Regions from separate parts of the Roseburia sp. AM23-20 genome, predicted to be linked through region 1. Evidence: predicted binding sites of a transcription regulator. Region 1 holds the regulator's gene; each other region holds the start of a gene.

Region 1 (6,729 bases):
AGCATTAAAAAAACATGATGCCAATCTGGCAGAAAAACTTGCAAATGAGCATATGATGAACACCATTCACAATATGGACAATTACGGATGGGACAATTTATTTCAATAGAAAAGGAGAACATAATGGAAAAAATCAAAATGACAACACCACTGGTAGAGATGGACGGAGATGAGATGACAAGAATCCTCTGGAAAATGATCAAAGATGAATTACTTCTGCCGTTTATTGATTTAAAAACAGAGTATTATGATCTTGGATTAGAGCATCGTAATGAGACAAATGATCAGGTTACCGTTGACTCTGCCAATGCAACAAAGAAATACGGTGTTGCTGTAAAATGTGCAACGATCACACCAAATGCAGCCCGCATGACTGAATATAATTTAAAAGAAATGTGGAAAAGCCCGAATGGTACGATCCGCGCCATGTTAGATGGAACGGTATTCCGTGCACCGATCGTTGTAAAAGGGATCGAGCCATGTGTAAAGAACTGGAAAAAACCGATCACGATCGCGCGTCATGCATATGGCGATGTATATAAAGCAACTGAGATGAAGATTCCTGGAGCAGGCAAATGTGAGCTGGTATATACAGCGGAAGATGGTACAGAGACGAGAGAACTGATCCACAACTTTACCGGAGCAGGCGTTGTTCAGGGACAGCATAACCTTTGCAATTCCATTGAAAGTTTCGCAAAAAGCTGTTTTAATTATGCACTGGATACAAAACAGGATCTGTGGTTTGCAACAAAGGATACGATTTCAAAAAAATACGATCATACCTTTAAAGACATTTTCCAGGAAATCTTTGATGCAGAGTACAAAGAAAAATTTGAAAAAGCAGGTATTACCTATTTTTATACATTGATCGATGATGCAGTTGCACGTGTAATGAAGTCTGAGGGTGGTTATATCTGGGCATGTAAAAATTATGATGGAGATGTCATGAGTGATATGGTTTCAAGTGCATTTGGTTCACTTGCCATGATGACTTCTGTATTAGTTTCCCCGGATGGATATTATGAATATGAAGCTGCACATGGAACGGTACAGCGCCATTATTACAAACACTTAAAAGGTGAGGAGACATCCACAAACTCTGTTGCAACTATTTTTGCATGGACAGGTGCACTTAAGAAACGTGGAGAACTTGATTCTAACCAGGCATTATCTGATTTTGCAGAAAAACTTGAAAAGGCTTGTATAAAGACCATTGAAGATGGTAAAATGACAAAAGACCTTGCGCTGATTACTACAAATCCGAATCCGGTTGTATTAAACAGCGAAAATTTCATCAAGGCAATCAGAACAACATTAGAGGAAAGTTTAAAATGATTTTGTCATGTCAGAGTATCTCAAAGTCTTTTGGAACAGATGAGATCTTAAAAGATGTAAGTTTTCATATTGAAGCAAACGAAAAAGCAGCGATTGTCGGCATCAATGGTGCCGGCAAGTCTACGCTGCTTAAAATTATTATGGGCGAAGAAACGTCCGATACCGGTGAAGTGATCCTTGCAAAAGATAAAACAATCGGTTATCTGGCACAGTATCAGGATGTATCGGGGCACAGAACCATTTATGACGAAGTTCTTAATGCAAGAGCTGACATCCTTGAAATGGAACAGAAACTCCGCAATATGGAGTCAGAAATGAATCAGCAGACCGGTGGGGAACTGGAAAAACTGATGGAGGTTTATCATCGTCTGAGCCACGAATTTGAACTGCAGGGCGGATATGCATACCGGAGTGAAGTAACCGGTATTTTAAAAGGACTTGGTTTTTCGGACGAAGATTTAACAAAACAGATGAATGAATTGTCCGGAGGACAGAAAACCAGGGTTTCGCTTGGCAAACTCTTAGTCACAAAGCCGGATGTATTACTTTTAGATGAGCCGACAAACCATCTGGATATGGAGTCGATCCGCTGGCTTGAGAATTTTCTGCGGGCTTACAAAGGGGCTGTTGTGATCGTAGCACATGACCGTTATTTTCTGGATCGCGTTGTCACAAAAGTTGTAGAGATTTTCCAGCATAAAGCGTATGTATATCAGGGAAATTACTCGGATTTTGCGAAGAAGAAAGCAAAAGTCCGTGAAGATCTGTTAAAACAATATTATAATCAGCAGCGTGAGATCAGACATCAGGAAGAAGTTATCACAAAGTTAAAATCGTTTAACCGTGAAAAATCCATCAAGCGTGCGGAGAGCCGCGAAAAGATGTTAGACAAGATAGAACGTATTGAAAAACCGGTTGAGGACAATACAGACATTAAGATCGTGTTAGAGCCAAATGTGGTCAGCGGAAATGATGTCCTTACGGTGTCAGGTCTTGCAAAATCATATCCGCCGGTTACATTGTTTTCGGATATCTCATTCGAGATTAAACGTGGGGAGCGGGTAGCACTGATCGGCAATAACGGAACCGGGAAAACGACCATCTTAAAGATCATCAATAATCTGATACAGGCAGATGGTGGTACGGTAACACTTGGTTCGAATGTTCACATTGGATATTACGATCAGGAACATCAGCTTTTACATATGGATAAAACCATATTTGAAGAGATCTCAGATGCTTATCCAGAGCTGAATAACACAAAGATCCGCAATGTACTGGCAGCCTTTTTATTTACAAATGATGATGTGTTTAAGCGGATCTCAGATTTAAGCGGTGGTGAAAGAGGCCGTGTCTCCCTGGCAAAACTGATGCTTTCAGATGCTAATTTTCTTATTTTAGATGAGCCGACAAACCATCTGGACATTACATCCAAGGAAATTTTGGAATCTGCATTAAACCAGTATACAGGAACGGTATTTTTTGTTTCACATGACCGCTATTTTATCAATCAGACAGCAACAAGAATCCTGGAGCTGACAGGTGAAACAATTGTAAATTATATCGGAAACTATGATTATTATCTGGAAAAACATGATATTATGACGCAGTTGTATGTGAAACAGCCAGAAACTTCAGATGTGCAGCCTAAGAAACAGGATGATGCCGTTAATAAGCTCGACTGGCAGGCACAAAAAGCAGAGCAGGCAAGGATTCGTAAAATTGAAAACAGTTTAAAAAAAGCCGAGGAAGAGATTGCCGCACTTGAAAGTGAAATAAGCATGATCGATGAAGAATGTGCAAAGCCGGAAAACGCAGTTAATTCCGCAAAATTAAATGAGCTTGCAGCAAGACAGCAGGAGTGCAGGGAACGACTGGAAACTTGCTATGAAACCTGGGAAGAGCTGTCAATGCAGTTAGATGAAACTGATTGATGATATTTCCTGATAAAACAGAAAACATCTTATTGAAAAAAAGATAGTTAAATTTTTCACACATTGACAGACACAGGGGAAATCACTATAATAAACAAGAGAACGTAAGAAAGGTGGAACCTTTTGTGCAGGAAAAAGAAATATCACAGGCAGTTATCCGGAGAATGCCGCGTTATTACCGCTACCTCGGAGAACTCTTAGATGCCGGTGTAGAACGTATATCATCCAATGATCTGAGTAAACGAATGAATGTGACTGCATCCCAGATCAGACAGGATCTGAATAATTTTGGTGGTTTTGGCCAGCAGGGTTATGGTTATAATGTAAAGTTTTTATATGAGGAAATCGGTAAGATATTAGGTTTAAATGAAAGACACAATATTATTGTGGTGGGTGCAGGTAATCTTGGACAGGCACTTACAAACTATGTGAAATTTGAAAAACTTGGTTTTGTGATCATAGGACTGTTTGATGTAAATCCTGCATTGGACGGTGTGACCGTGCGTGGAATCAAAATCCGCATGCTGGATGAATTAGAGAGTTTCTGTGCAGAAAATCAGGTGGATATTGCGGCGCTTACTATGCCAAAGGAAAAGGCTGATGCCATTGCAAACAGACTAGTCGGACTTGGAATCCGCGCAATCTGGAATTTTGCGCATGTAGACCTGGAGCTCATTGATAAAAATGTTGTTGTAGAGAATGTACATCTTTCCGACAGTTTGATGCAGTTATCTTACAACATTGTCAGAAACAAAAAAGCAGAAAAAAACGGTAACTGAAAAGGGTGCCATAAATTCAGGAAGCAATTAGCTGCCGCACAGATCTTTGTGCGGCGTTTTTTGCTTATAACAGGGGGCTTATTATCATGAAGTATCTTGTAAACAGCAGGGAAATGCAAAAATATGACGCAAATACCGTTTCACATTTTAAGGTTCCGGGACTTCTTCTGATGGAGCGTGCAGCAATAACATTTGTAAATGAACTCCATAAGCAAAAAGTCGATCTCTCAGAAGTTCTTATCGTATGCGGCAGCGGAAATAATGGTGGAGATGGTCTTGCGATCGCCCGCCTTTTATTTCTGGAGGGACATACTGTTACAGTTGTTTTTGCTGGAAATAAAGATCATTGCTCGGAGCAAAACAGAATCCAGCAGGATATTTTAAATGCATATGGTGTTCCTGTCTATACGGATTTACCGGAACAGATCAGACCAACAACTGTCATAGATGCACTATTTGGTGTAGGGTTGTCGAGAGACGTGACTGGTACTTATGCAGATATATTATGTTGTATGAATACACTTCCGGGAGAAAAAGTGGCAGTGGATATTGCATCCGGAATTTCTGCAGGTACAGGTGCTGTCCTTGGTATGGCATTTCGTGCAGATATCACGATCACATTCGCATTTGCGAAATTAGGCAGTATTCTCTGGCCGGGAAATGAATATGCCGGCAGAGTGATCGTATGTGATATCGGTATCACGAAAGAAAGCTGGCTGGGAGAGACACCGTCAGTAATGGCATTGGAAACGAAAGATTTATTGCTGCTCCCGGAGAGAAAAAGTCATTCTAATAAAGGAAGCTATGGAAAACTTTTGCTGATCGCAGGAAGTGTCAATATGGCAGGGGCGGCAGTTTTATCTGCAAAAGCTGCTTACGCCACAGGATGCGGTCTGGTGCGTGTGCTGACGCCGGAAGAAAACAGGATTATTTTACAGAGCTGTGTTCCAGAGGCGGTTCTTACTACTTATGATAAAAATGCTGCTCCGGGGAAGGCTGTATTACAGGAGGCTTTTGATTGGGCAGATGCCATTGTGGCAGGTCCCGGGCTTGGGAAAGAAAAAACTGCTGCACAGATATTAAATTTTGTGTTAGAATATGGAACGTCACAGGAAAAGAAAGCAATTCTTTTTGATGCGGATGCGTTAAATCTGATAGCAGAGCAGAATGACTTACCAGAGGCAGATATCTGGAAAAATTTTAAAATCCCGGCAGTGATCACACCTCATCCCGGAGAGATGAGCCGGCTTACCGGAAAAACAGTCAATGAGATCCAGCATCATTTGCTTCAGACTGCTGCGGATTATGCAAAAGAATATCACGTTGTATGTGTCTTAAAAGACGAACATACCGTAACTGCACTGCCGGATGGTAAAAAATACCTGAATCTTTCCGGCAATTCCGGAATGGCAACAGCAGGAAGCGGAGATGTGTTAAGCGGTGTGATCGGTACACTTATGGCACAGAAAATAACACCTTACCAGGCGGCTCCTCTTGGGGTATATCTTCATGGCCTGTCCGGTGATCTTATGATACGCACAACGGGGTTACAGGGGCTTACAGCCTCAGATCTGATCTGTGGTATTAAAAAAGTTCTGAATATTTATACTACAAAGCCGATCGATAATGAACAAAAATTCGTTGAATAAAAAACGGTAAACAAAATAGATGGAGGATCAACATGAACAGATACAGCAGAGTGCATGCGGAAATCGATCTGGATGCAATTCTACACAACATGGATGCGATGCGCGGAAACATTGCAAAAGACACAAAAATTATGGCTGTCATTAAGGCAGATGGCTACGGACATGGTGCCGTAGAGATTGCAGAGACGATTGAAAAACTGGATTATCTTTATGGTTATGCAGTTGCCACGGTTGAGGAAGGACTTATCCTTCGTAATCACGGAATCCAGAAACCGATCCTGATCTTAGGATATGTATTCCCGGACCAGTATGTGGATATGATTAAAGCAGGTATCCGTCCAACCGTATTTACAAAAGAGATGGCAGAAAAACTTTCCGTTGCCGCAGCAAGTATCGGAAGAGACTGCAAGATCCATTTCGCGATCGATACCGGAATGAGCCGGATCGGTTATCAGGTCACAGAAGACGCAGCAGATGAGATGGCACAGCTTTCAAAACTGCCGCATATTATAGTGGAGGGTATTTTTACCCATTTTGCGAAAGCGGATGAAAAAGATAAGGAACCTACCTACCAGCAGATCGGTCTTTTCAAGAAAATGATCGGCATGTTAGAAGACCGTGGCGTAAGTATTCCGATTCATCACTGTTCAAACAGTGCAGGGATTGTCGATATTCCAGATGCAAATATGGATATGGTCCGCGCCGGCATCACATTGTATGGCATGTGGCCGTCAGAGGATGTAGATAAGAATGCGATCAGCCTGAAACCTGCATTGACACTGGTGACACATGTGGCATATGTAAAGGAACTTCCGGCTGGCAGAGCAATCAGTTATGGAGGAACTTATGTCACAACAGAGCCTTGCATAATCGCAACGATTCCGGTTGGTTACGCAGATGGCTATGCAAGAGGCCTTTCAAATAAAGGATTTGTTTTGATCCATGGAAAACGTGCACCGATTCTTGGCCGTGTCTGCATGGATCAGTTTATGGTTGATGTTACCGACATTCCGGATGTTAAAAATGAAGATG
Region 2 (6,729 bases), 200 kb from region 1:
AAGATGAACCGGTTCTATATAGGTGCAACCATATTTCTTGGAATATTGTTTTTACTGTATCTGTGGCTCCGCATGGCAAATCAGAATCTGGTAAATGCAGTAGTATATGGGAATACTGCATTAATAATAGGCGCATCAGTTTTGAACACGATTATTTATCATAAAGATCATGTAACAGCAAAATTAAAAGTGATTGCTACGCTTGAGATGGGATTAGAGTATCTGTTAGTCGGAGTACAGACAGATGCACATTTTATTACGTATGTACTGATCGTTTTAGTTGCGTTACAGATTCCGTACTATGATGAAGGTGGATTAAAAAGAACCTGTGTGGGAGTGAGTATTCTCTACGTGATCGTTACGATTGTTCAGGGAATAAAGGGTATTACTGTATTGAACGTGGATACAATATGTTCTGTGGTCGGCGTGCTTGGCGTTTTATTTATGGTTTCAAGAATTGGAAAGATCACATTATTGTTTAACGCAGATGCACTTGGATCCATAGATGAGGAACACAAAAAGCAGAATGAAATTTTACAGGGAGTGCTTGAGATTTCCAAAACTGTTCAGGAAGAATCAGTTAAGAGCAGCAGCCTGATCGGAAAACTGGTCGAGACGACCAATTCTGTAACTGGCAGTATGCAGGAGATTACAACGGCTTCCGGAATGAATGCAAACAGCATCGAAGAACAGAATACCATGACTGCAACGATCCAGGATGCGATCGAGGAAACAAGTGAGCGATCAAAACAGATGGTGGATATCGCAATGAATTCAAATGACAGCATTCAGGAAAATATGCGTGTGATGGATGCGTTGAAAGATCAGGCAGAGCAGATCACAAATACAAATCATGATGTTACTGAGGCAATGACCAAACTTCAGGATAAGACAAAAGAAGTAGAAGAGATTGCAGGTATGATCTTAAATATTTCAAGTCAGACAAACCTGCTGGCGTTAAATGCATCTATTGAGAGTGCACGTGCCGGAGAAGCCGGAAGAGGTTTTGCGGTTGTAGCAGAGCAGATCAGACAGCTTGCGGAACAGACAAAAAATTCGACGGAAGAGATCACGAGAATTACAAACGAACTGAATGCAAATGCAAATGATGTGGTTGTATCAGTAGAAGGTTCTGTACAGGCAACGGAAGATCAGAAAGAAAAGATTCTTGCTGCGTCAGAAACATTTAATCTGCTTAATAAAAATATAGGTGAGCTGGTTGCCCATATTGAAGAGGTCAATAAAAAGGTAAGCGGACTTTCAGATTCCAACAATAAGATTGTGGTAAACTGCTCGCAGCTTTCGGCAGCGACTGAGGAAGTTACGGCGAGTGCAGAACAGGTACATACACTCAGTGAAGAAAACCTTGATGTTGCAAAACAGGTTCAGAATGCGGTAGAGAAAATTCACAGTACGGCAGATGATATAAAAAAGTTTTTGCACTGACAGAAAGGAATGCATAATTATATGAAAAATAAAGTGTGGTTGTTTACAGCCGCACTTTTGCTTTTTACAGCAGGGTGTGGTGAGCCAGATATGGCACAAAATAAAATAAACAGCAATGAGCAGAAAACAGCAGGAATTTCAGATACAGATGAAACAGAATCCGAAATAGACAGCAGTGCGTCTGAAAAAATGGAAGCAGCCGAAGAAAAATATATCTGGAAAGAGATCACGCTGCAGTTCCCGGAGAGCTGGGAAGATAAGTATGTAATTTTAGAAGATGATACCGGTTTTTCTGTTTTTCAGAAAAAATCCTATGAGAAAGAAAGTGGGACGGGGTTTCTTTTTGGAATTACCAAAGACACGGAATGGTATCCGGATGCTGCCGGTGTAAGTATTTTAGGATATACCGATGATGGAGTGTTATATGAGGTTGTGAGGCCTACGGATGTGAGCTGCGATGTGGAAAATGAGGATACTTTAAATGAATATCAAGGGATGATGCAGCAGTCAGATACGGTAGTACAGAATGCGGTCATTGATACACAGAACCTGCACAAAGATGCTGACCAGTATATCATTCCGGTCAGTATGACACAGACAATTTCGGCAGACAGTCTTATCAATATGTCGGACAATGATTTATGGTTAGCACGCAATGAAATCTATGCAAGACATGGACGGGGTTTTACCAATGAATATCTGCAGAGTTATTTTAATGCATGTTCCTGGTATGAAAAAAGTGAAGAAGCAGATGCATTTGATGAATCTGTGCTGAGCCAGACAGAAAAAGACAACTTAAAGGTAATACAGGAAGCTGAAACAGCATATGAACAGGAGCATCCGTATCCGAAAGAATATAAAACAGGACAGAATATTATGGTGGATCTTAATGGAGATGGCAGCGAAGAAGAGATCCGTTATGATGTGAAAGAGAGTAGTGATTATTCAGGTTATTCCTGTGTCCTTACGGTTAATGGAACAGCATATGAACTGTGTGAATATGCAGCTATGGTGACACCAGAAACGGAAAGCTTTTATGTTACAGACATGGATGAATATGATAATTCTCTGGAAATCGCGGTATTAGACGATGGACCAAGTGCCGATTATGCGACTTATTTTTACCGGTATGACGGAAGTGCGCTGGCGTTTATCGGGGAAGTGGATGGTTTCCCTTTTAAGGAGCAGAATGGCGGAATCAATGGTTTTACCGGGCAAAACGGAATCAATGGAACAATCCGTACAGATATTCTTGAAACCGCATATCTTAATGGATACTGGTGGTATGACAGCAATGCACGGAAACTGGAATATATGGATGGCGGTATGCATCAATACAAGTATTTCACACCGCACAGATTATATGTGGATCTTCCGTTGTGGAAAGCTATGGATCAGAATTCGGAACAGGTAACGGTTTCGTCCGGGCAGGATGTGTTCTTTATCAGCTCTGATGCAAAGGAATGGATCTATGTGCGTGCAAAAGACGGAACAGAAGGGTACATCCATGTGGATGGTGAAAATGTCAGCAACGTCGGCAGACCCGGCACGGAAGTTTTTTCGGAGTTAAATTACTTTGACTAGTGTATAAAAACAAATACACGGAATAAAGATAATTTTTTTCGATTAGGACTTGTAGATTTCAACAAAATGTGCGAAAATAAGTAAGGTATGTTAAATGTATAACAAAGTCTGATACATACAGTTCTATTAAGTGAAAGGAGTCTTAAAATGATTTACACTAAGGAAGTCGAAAACATGTGTCCTGTAGCAAAGGGCGCAAAACATGAACCAGCTCCAATTCCGGAAGAAGGCAAATGGGTTCATTCTAAAAAAATTGAAGATATTTCAGGTTTTACACACGGTGTTGGCTGGTGTGCTCCTCAGCAGGGTGCCTGCAAGCTTTCATTAAATGTAAAAAATGGTGTAATCGAAGAAGCTTTAGTTGAGACAATCGGATGCTCTGGTATGACACATTCCGCAGCTATGGCAGCAGAGGTATTACAGGGCAAAACAATTCTTGAAGCATTAAACACAGACCTTGTTTGTGATGCAATCAATACAGCAATGAGAGAGTTATTCTTACAGATCGTTTATGGTCGTACACAGAGTGCATTCTCTGATGACGGTCTTGCAATCGGTGCTGGTCTTGAGGATTTAGGTAAAGGACTTCGTTCCCAGGTTGGTACAATGTACGCTACCAAAGAGAAAGGTGTTCGTTACTTAGAGATGGCAGAAGGTTATGTAACCGGTATTGCTCTTGATGAGAATAACGAAGTTATCGGATATCAGTTCGTTTCTCTTGGAAAAATGACTGACTTCATTAAAAAAGGCGATGATCCTAACACTGCATGGGAAAAAGCAAAAGGACAGTACGGCCGTGTGGCAGATGCTGTTAAAATCATCGACCCGAGAGAAGAGTAGGAAAGGAGACGGACGAAAATGGCATTATTTGAAGGATATGAAAGAAGAATTGACCAGATCAACGCTGTGTTAAACAGCTATGGTATCAGCTCTATTGAAGAAGCTGAAAAAATTACAAAAGATGCTGGACTTGATGTATATGATCAGGTAAAGAAAATCCAGCCAATCTGTTTTGAGAACGCTTGCTGGGCTTACACTGTAGGTGCTGCAATCGCAATCAAAAAAGGATGTACAAGAGCTGCTGATGCTGCTGCAGCAATCGGTGAGGGACTTCAGGCATTCTGTATTCCGGGTTCTGTTGCAGACCACAGAAAAGTAGGTCTTGGACATGGTAACCTTGGTAAAATGTTATTAGAGGAAGAGACAGAGTGCTTCTGCTTCTTAGCAGGACATGAGTCATTCGCAGCTGCTGAGGGTGCGATCGGTATCGCTGAGAAAGCAAACAAAGTACGTCAGAAACCATTACGTGTTATCTTAAACGGACTTGGAAAAGATGCTGCACAGATCATCTCCCGTATCAACGGATTTACATTTGTTGAAACACAGTATGATTACAAAGCTGCAAAATTAAATGTTGTATATGAGAAAGCATATTCTAACGGACTTCGTGCAACTGTAAAATGCTATGGTGCAGATGACGTTCAGGAAGGTGTTGCGATCATGCATCATGAGAACGTAGGTGTTTCCATCACTGGTAACTCTACAAACCCAACACGTTTCCAGCATCCGGTTGCAGGTACATACAAAAAAGAATGTATCGAGCAGGGTAAGAAATACTTCTCAGTTGCTTCCGGCGGTGGTACAGGACGTACACTTCACCCGGACAACATGGCAGCAGGTCCTGCTTCCTACGGTATGACAGATACCATGGGACGTATGCACTCTGATGCACAGTTCGCAGGTTCTTCTTCCGTACCGGCTCACGTTGAGATGATGGGTCTGATCGGAATGGGTAACAACCCTATGGTTGGTGCTACAGTTGCTGTTGCAGTTTCCGTTGAGGAAGCTCATAAGGCTGGTAAGTTCTAAGATAAATTTAAAGCATAGAAAGAAACGAGATTTTTGTATTTGCAAGAATCCCGTTTCTTTTTCTGTATAAATTTATTTGAATATGATTTATACTTTTATCAGAATTCTAAATGTTTTGAGAAACGGGAGGGTTAGTTTAGAATCATGAATGTAATGCCCGTAAATATATTAATTACAAAAGTTGCAGAAATATGTAAAAAAAATGGTGTAAAAAAATTGGTTCTTATAGGTTCATTCGCAACAGATACAGCAACTCCATATAGTGATATTGATTTTGTAGTTTATGGTGATGTGGATATGGATAAACTTGAACAGGATCTAGAAAAAATAGAAACTTTACGTAAGATAGATATTTTGGAATATAAAACAATTCGAAACCAGTATCTTTTGGAGGATATCGCAAAGTATGGAAAACAAATATATTAACAGATATAAAAATTTTTGCAGAAGTTTGAATAATTTAAAAAAAAGTAAAACAGCAGACCCGGATGCTGATTTTGTGTTAGAAGGTACTGCTCAAAATTATAATTTAACATTTGATTTATCATGGAAAGTGATGAAGGATATTTTAGTCAAAGTATTGGGTATTAATGATATAGCGCTTGGATCGCCAAGAGCGAATTTACAGGCGGCATTTTCAAACAAATTGATTGATGATGATGTTTGGCTGCAAATGTTGAGAACAAGAAATCTGCTTGCTCATGATTATGATGGTGCAGTTGCAAGAGAAAATTTTGAAAAGATAACAACAGTGTATTATGATGTTTTTTATAAATTTAAAATGATAGCAGAAGAGTATTTTGAAAAGGGAATGCAGGAAGAAGACAGTTTTAAAGCCTGATAGGACGTTTCGAAGAGGGGTATTTTGTAGAAAAAGATTATCTATAGATTAAAGTGATATATTTTTTATAAGCCATTTGGACTAACTATCCAGGTGGCTATTTTTGGATGATTTATTAGAATCAGTACCATTATTTTAATATAGTCCGATATTTTCAATTTTTTCCAAAACAGGGTGATAATCGAACATATTTTCTGCTATAATAATATCTATAACCAGAAGCAGAAAGAGAGGCGGCGTCCGGACATGAATGATTCATCCCATATTTATATTGCAATCGATCTGAAATCTTTTTATGCATCTGTAGAATGTGTAAAATTAGGATATGATCCGCTGACGACAAATCTTGTCGTGGCAGACGAGAGCAGAACGGAGAAAACGATCTGCCTTGCGGTATCACCGTCATTAAAGGCATACGGTATTCCGGGACGTGCAAGATTATTTGAAGTGGTGCAGAAAGTAAAACAGGTCAATAAGGAGCGGAGAAGCCGGATTGCCGGTGGAATGTTTACAGGAAAATCAGCAGATGACAAGGAACTGAAAAATAATCCGGCACTGGAACTGACTTATATTACAGCACCACCGCGCATGGCGCTTTATATGGAAGAAAGTAACCGGATCTATGATATTTATTTAAAATATGTAGCACCGGAAGATATGCATGTTTATTCCGTGGATGAAGTATTTATGGATGTAACGCATTATCTGAAAACATATCAGATGAGTGCAAGGGAGCTTGCAGAGAAAATGATTCAGGATGTTTTAAAAGAAACCGGTGTTACGGCAACCGCCGGTATCGGTACGAATCTTTATCTGTGCAAGGTTGCGATGGATGTTGTTGCAAAACATGTGACACCGGATGCAAATGGAGTGCGGATCGCAGAGCTTGATGAGATGAGTTACCGCCGGCTGCTGTGGGATCACAGACCGCTGACAGATTTCTGGAGGGTTGGCGGTGGATACCGGAAAAAATTAGAGGCGGCAGGACT
Region 3 (6,729 bases), on a different contig from region 1:
TTTTATGTAAGGAAAGTTTAGATGGGCTGTTAAAAATGATTGAGCAGAACAATCATGTCGGAATCCGCAGTGCGGTGGAATATTTCTATGAAGAAATGGGAAAAAGGGGAATCTGCGGTGAGACAATGACGTTGAATATCAATTATCTTCTGTTCCAGCTGATCCATCTTGCCTGTGAGCAGGATGATGATGTGAATCAGGAAAAAATCTTAAGGCTGATCAGTGAAAGCAGCTTTGAGACCGGGGTAAAGAGAGGAAGTAAGGCACACCTGACACGTTTTGCCTGTGAATATGCAGACTATCTTTCACAGCTTCGGAAAAATGTTTCCAGAGGTGTCTTAAGTATGGTAGAAAAAGAAGTGAAAGAAAATTTTGCATCAAATATCACGTTAAAAAGTCTGAGTGAAAAATATTATGTCAACAGTGCATATTTAGGACAGCTGTTTCGAAAAAAATACGGACAGTCATTCAAAGACTACCTAAATAATTACCGAATGGAACAGGCAGCAGACTATTTGCTTCATACAGATAAGAAGATCGCACAGATCGCAGAAGATGTGGGTTATCGTGACCTGGATTATTTTGTAAACCGTTTTATACAGGTAAAAGGCTGTACACCGGCAAAATTCCGGAAGAACATGTTACAAAATTAAAATAGCAGAAGTACAAAAAAGGCACTGGAAGCATCTAAGCTCCAATGCCTTTTTATATTTTAGAAAAATCCTAGAAATCTGTTAAATCAGCGGCTCTTCTCTCTAAGAAAGCAGTCATACCTTCTTTTTTGTCGTGGGTAGAGCAGGTTACGCCGAATAAGTTTGCTTCCATCTCAACAGCGTTCTTGATGTCCATATCATAACCGTTGTTGATAGCTGCTTTTGCAACGGAAACAGCATAGCTTCCTTTGGAGATGATTTTCTTTGCCATAGCTTTTGCTGTGTTCATTAACTCTTCCGGAGCAACTACTTTGTTTACAAGACCGATGCGGTAAGCTTCTGCTGCATCAACGGAATCACAGGTAAAGATCATCTCTTTTGCGCGTCCCATGCCTACTAAACGGGCAAGTCTCTGTGTACCGCCGAATCCAGGAATGATTCCAAGACCTGTTTCTGGCTGTGCGAAAGTAGCGTTGTCAGATGCGATACGGATATCACATGCCATGGAGATCTCACATCCACCGCCAAGTGCAAAACCATTTACAGCTGCGATCGTTACCTGACGCATGTTCATTAATTTGAAGAATGGTACGGAAGCTCTCATACCGAAAGCTCTTGCCTCTGCTGCTGTAAAGTTTACCATCTCAGAAATATCAGCGCCTGCTACGAAAGATTTGAATTCGTTGCCTTTCTTGTCAGGACCACCTGTTAAGATTACAACTTTGATGTCGTCTCTTGCCTCGATCTCAGTTAAGGCTGTGTTTAACTCGTCTAAAGTCTCGCTGTTTAATGCGTTTAATGCTGCTGGTCTTGAAATTGTAAGAACTGCAATCTCCTCAGCAACTTCCAGTTTTAAATTGTTAAAATCGCTCATCGTTTGGAACCCTCCTGAATAGTTTGATAAAAAATTAACAATATACGTTATTAATAGCGTACAGCTTTTCCTAGAATTTGTCAATAGATTATGGGAAAAATTCACTATAAATTCGGTAGAAAAAGTGCTATGATAGGTGGTATGATATTTTGACAAAGATACAGAAAAGAGGAAAAACCATGGGCACAAGCAAATCATACTTATCTAAGGTAGTAAAGGAGATGCCGGATTCAGGGATCAAGGACTTTTTTGATATTGCGAATACGATGGAGGGAGCATTGTCACTTGGTGTCGGCGAGCCGGATTTTCCGACACCGGAACATGTCAGGAAGGCAGCGATCGCTTCTATAAAAAGTGGAGAGACAAAATATACGGACAACCGTGGCACCGTAGAGCTTCGTGCGGCAGCTGCAGAATATCTGGAAAAGTTCGGACTTCATTATGACAGGGAAGATGAGATATTGATCACAATGGGGGCAAGCGAAGGAATAGACCTGGCACTTCGTGCACTGGTAGATCCGGGGGATGAAGTACTGGTTGTGGAGCCTTGTTATGTTTCCTACATTCCGTGTGTGGAATTATGTGGAGGTGTTCCGGTTTCAATTCCATTAAAAGCAGAAAATAAATTCCGTCTGACAAAAGAAGAACTGGAAGAAAAGATCACGGATAAAACAAAGGTTCTGCTGATCTCATTTCCGAACAATCCTACCGGAGCGATCATGGAAAAAGAAGATTTAGAGGCAATCCGTGAGGTTGTGATCGCACATGATATTTTTGTGATCACTGACGAAATTTATGCAGAGCTGACTTACGGCAAAAAGCATGCGTCGATTGCAGCACTGCCGGATATGTATGAACGCTGTGTGGTATTAAATGGTTTTTCAAAGGCATTTGCAATGACAGGATGGCGCATGGGTATCGCAGCAGGCCCGGCGGAAGTCATTTTCCATATGAATAAGATCCATCAGTTTACAACCATGTCTGCAGGAACGACTTCACAGGTGGCAGCCCTTGAAGCACTGACAAGTCCGGTTCGTGACGAAGAGATCGAAGTCATGCGGAAGGAATATGATGAGAGACGAAAGATCATGGTGGACGGATTTCAGAACATGGGACTTGATGTGACAGAGCCGGAAGGTGCATTTTATGTATTTCCATCGGTGAAAAAGACAGGACTTACCAGTATGGAATTTTGTAACCGTCTGTTACAGGAGCAGAAAGTAGCAGTCATTCCGGGGGATGCATTTGGAAATTGTGCAAAGGGTTATATCCGCTGTTCTTATGCTTATTCCAAAGACATTATCCGGCAGTGTTTGGATAAGATCGCAGTATTTGTCAGCCGGTTTGACTTAAAGTAAAGTGCTGAACTGTGTAAAAATGAGCACAGAAATGAAGAATATTATAAAAGAAAGTTTGAGAGATACATGTTAAAAGATTACGACTTAAAGCAACTGGTATCCCCATTATTAAAGTGGTTTTTAAGCCATGCCCGCATACTGCCGTGGCGTGAAAAACCGACACCATACAGGGTGTGGGTTTCAGAGATCATGCTCCAGCAGACAAGAGTGGAGGCAGTAAAATCATATTTTGAACGTTTTACGAAGGCATTGCCGGATGCAGGTGCACTTTCTGTATGCCCGGAGGATGAACTTTTAAAACTCTGGGAGGGATTAGGGTATTATAACCGTGTCCGGAATATGCAGAAAGCTGCTGTGGAAGTCGTGGAAAATTATGGTGGACAACTTCCGGCAGATTATGAAAAACTGTTGAAACTGAAAGGAATCGGTCATTATACAGCAGGTGCGGTTGCGTCTATTGCATATGGAATCCCGGTTCCGGCAGTCGATGGGAATGTGCTTCGTGTTTTAACACGCGTTTCGGCAGATGATACGGATATTATGAAACAGTCTTTCCGGAGTGAGATGGAAGCATTGCTGGAAGAACTGATGCATGGGACTGGTGACAGAAATGAGAAAAATGTATTCCCATGGATGGAGGATGCAGAGAATCTGAAGGCACAGGTATATCACGGAAACCTTGCCGGTGCGTTTAATCAGGCACTTATGGAACTTGGAGCAACTGTCTGCGTGCCAAACGGTGCACCATTATGTGAAGAATGTCCGTGGGAAAACCTGTGTGAGGCAAAAAAACAGGGACTGATAGAGCAGATACCGGTTAAAAGCAAGGCGAAACCGCGTAAGATCGAGAAAAAAACGGTTCTGATCTTAAGGGATGATCAAAAGGTTGCAATCAGGAAAAGACCTGGAAAGGGACTTTTGGCAGGACTGTATGAACTTCCAAATGTTGAGGGAAATCTGGGGCAGGAGGAAGTACTTTCTCTGGTAAAAGAGATGGGATATGCACCGATCCGTATTCAGCCGTTGGGGGATGCAAAACATATTTTTTCCCATATAGAATGGCATATGACAGGATATGCGGTCCGTGTGGAGGAACCGGAAATGCAGCCACAGGTGCAGAGCAAAAAAATTGGTACAGACGGATTATTATTTGTGGATGCAGAAGATGCGAAAGAAAAATACGCCATACCATCTGCATTTGCTGCTTATGCAAAGTATATGAATATTTTGCTTGGAAATGAAAAGAACAGATAAAAAAGAGGGAGCCGGTGCAACAGCACCGGCTATTCATTATGAAAAAGAGTGTGTATGGAAAGTGAAGTGATTCACTATTTGCTGGGAGGAACCTTGCTTATCTGATAAGCAAGGCTGCCTGACTTACATCAGGTATGAAAAAAAGTTCTATGAAAAATTTTAACTTGTTGCCTTAACTTTGAGTTTAGTATACCGGGGAATTGTGACCGTCGTATGCCTTGTTTGTGAGAAATATGTAAATAAAATATGAACAACTACGGAATATGGTAAGAATTAAGAATATCTAAAGAAAAAATTGATTGGTTTGCAGTGGGAAAATGTGTATAATAAAGTGGCTATGATGTTATGAAAATCGGAAAACAAGGAGGATTTTATGTACGATTGTATCGTGATCGGCGCAGGAATTGCAGGTGCTGTCAGTGCGAGAAAACTTGCGGAAGAAGCCGGAAAGAAAGTGCTGGTTTTGGAGAGACGCAGTCATATCGGAGGCAACTGTTATGATGAGCCGGATGCACATGGAATATTAATACATAATTACGGACCACATATTTTTCATACAGGAATTGAGGAAGTGTATCAGTATCTGTCAAGATTTACGGACTGGTATGCATTTGGGCATGAGGTGGTAGCAAAGGTTGGAGATCGTCTGATCCCGGTTCCATTTAATTTAAATACACTTCATATGGTATATGATAAGGAAAAAGCGGATGCCTTAGAGCAGAAACTGATCGCTGCATACGGTGAGGGAAGCCGTGTACCGATCATGAAATTACGTGAAAATGATGATCCTGATATTCGTGAGATCGCACAGTTTGTATATGAAAATGTATTTTTAAAATATACAATGAAGCAGTGGGGACAAAAACCGGAGGATATCAGTCCGGAAGTAACAGGACGAGTTCCGGTGCTGGTTTCCTATGATAACCGTTATTTCCAGGATAAATATCAGGGAGTACCCAAAGAAGGATTTACACCGATGTTTGAGCGTATGTTAGATCATGAGAATATCACGGTTGAGACAGGTGTTGACTGCAAAGAACGGCTACGTTTTGAGGAAGATCAGATTTATTTTGATGGAAGACCGTTTGATGGGGATGTTATTTATACAGGTGCACTGGATGAATTGTTTGACTGTCAGTTTGGAAGACTTCCGTACCGTTCCTTAAGATTCGATTTTGAACATTATAATGAAGAATCTTATCAGGGACACAGTGTGGTCAACTATACGGTCAGCGAAGATTTTACGAGAATTACAGAGTTTAAATATCTGACCGGACAAAAAGACACGGATGGAACCACGATCGTGAAGGAGTATCCGTTTGCTTATACAGGAGCGGAAGGAGAAATTCCTTACTATGCGATCTTAGAACCGAAAAACCAGGAACTGTATGAAAAATATCATGCACTTGCAGGCAGACTGCCACATTTTTATCTGCTTGGACGACTGGCAGAATACAAATATTATAATATCGATGCGATGACGAAAAAAGCGATGGAACTTGCCGATGCGATCATGGCAGAAAATACAAAAAACTGATCGGAGGATTTATATATGAAATTACTGACATTTGCGATTCCATGTTATAACTCACAGGATTATATGGAAAACTGTATCAAATCACTGCTTCCGGGAGGTGATGATGTTGAGATACTGATCATTGATGATGGATCAAAAGACAGTACCGGAGACATTGCAGACGCTTATGAGAAAAAATATCCGGGGATCATCCGGGCGATTCATCAGGTAAACGGAGGACATGGGGAAGCAGTTAATGCAGGCATCCGCAATGCGACAGGACTTTATTTTAAAGTGGTAGACAGCGATGACTGGGTAGATGGGGAGGCTTATAAGAAGATTTTAGATAAACTTCGTGAGCTGACCGGCGGCAATCAGACGCTTGATATGTTTATTGCCAATTATGTCTATGAAAAAGAAGGTGTACGCCATAAAAAGGTAATGCATTACACAAACCTGCCGAAAGACCAGATTTTTACATGGAATGATGTGTCACGCTTCCGAAAAGGCCAGTATATCCTGATGCATTCTGTGATTTACCGTACAAAACTGTTGCGGGAATGTGGATTGGAACTGCCGAAACATACTTTTTATGTGGATAATATTTATGTGTACAAACCATTGCCGAGCGTAAAGACGCTGTATTATATGGATGTCGATTTTTACCGTTACTTTATCGGAAGGGAAGATCAGTCAGTCAATGAGAAGGTGATGATCAGCCGTATCGATCAGCAGATCAAGGTAAATAAGATCATGGTGGATGAGTTTGATCTCTGGAAGATTCCAAACCGCAAACTGCGCCATTATATGTTTAATTATTTAGAGATTATTACAGTTATTTCTACGATCATGCTGATCCGCTCCGGCACCGAGGAAAATCTCCTGAAAAAACGTGAACTCTGGAAGTACATCAAAGACCACGATATCCGTTTATTCCATCATTTACGTGCAGGAATCATGGGGAATGCAATGAATCTGCCGGGCAAGGGAGGCAGAAAGATCTCGGTTGCTGCATATCGTTTGTCGCAGAAAGTAGTTGGATTTAATTAAGAGGTAATGGGAATATGAGTGAAG

What was found. The regulator Rex, encoded in region 1, represses fermentation and respiration genes when NADH is low (regulators of the CRP and FNR family bind a similar motif). The targets are predictions, from matches to a motif close to ATTGTTAANTANTTAACAAT.
Region 2: a site for Rex is predicted at 3,117-3,136, ahead of DW650_RS00305 (iron-sulfur cluster assembly scaffold protein). Genes of this name have one in related genera too.
Region 3: a site for Rex is predicted at 1,550-1,569, ahead of DW650_RS14705 (enoyl-CoA hydratase-related protein). Genes of this name have one in related genera too.

What each region holds. Positions count from the first base shown of each region.
Region 1 is NZ_QRHS01000001.1:265,226-271,954, reverse strand. Features, by position in the region: gene DW650_RS01250 (GntR family transcriptional regulator) at 1-109, shown strand, start outside; gene DW650_RS01245 (NADP-dependent isocitrate dehydrogenase) at 124-1,335, shown strand; gene abc-f (ribosomal protection-like ABC-F family protein) at 1,332-3,269, shown strand; gene DW650_RS01235 (redox-sensing transcriptional repressor Rex) at 3,395-4,048, shown strand; gene DW650_RS01230 (NAD(P)H-hydrate dehydratase) at 4,135-5,697, shown strand; gene alr (alanine racemase) at 5,730-6,729, shown strand, end outside.
Region 2 is NZ_QRHS01000001.1:61,975-68,703, forward strand. Features, by position in the region: gene DW650_RS00295 (methyl-accepting chemotaxis protein) at 1-1,446, shown strand, start outside; gene DW650_RS00300 (YARHG domain-containing protein) at 1,468-3,030, shown strand; gene DW650_RS00305 (iron-sulfur cluster assembly scaffold protein) at 3,178-3,870, shown strand; gene DW650_RS00310 (GGGtGRT protein) at 3,889-4,899, shown strand; gene DW650_RS00315 (nucleotidyltransferase family protein) at 5,044-5,325, shown strand; gene DW650_RS00320 (HI0074 family nucleotidyltransferase substrate-binding subunit) at 5,306-5,740, shown strand; gene DW650_RS00325 (Y-family DNA polymerase) at 5,987-6,729, shown strand, end outside.
Region 3 is NZ_QRHS01000021.1:25,888-32,616, reverse strand. Features, by position in the region: gene DW650_RS14710 (response regulator transcription factor) at 1-653, shown strand, start outside; gene DW650_RS14705 (enoyl-CoA hydratase-related protein) at 724-1,527, opposite strand; gene DW650_RS14700 (pyridoxal phosphate-dependent aminotransferase) at 1,707-2,885, shown strand; gene DW650_RS14695 (A/G-specific adenine glycosylase) at 2,952-4,139, shown strand; gene glf (UDP-galactopyranose mutase) at 4,513-5,676, shown strand; gene DW650_RS14685 (glycosyltransferase family 2 protein) at 5,692-6,705, shown strand; gene DW650_RS14680 (DUF4190 domain-containing protein) at 6,720-6,729, shown strand, end outside.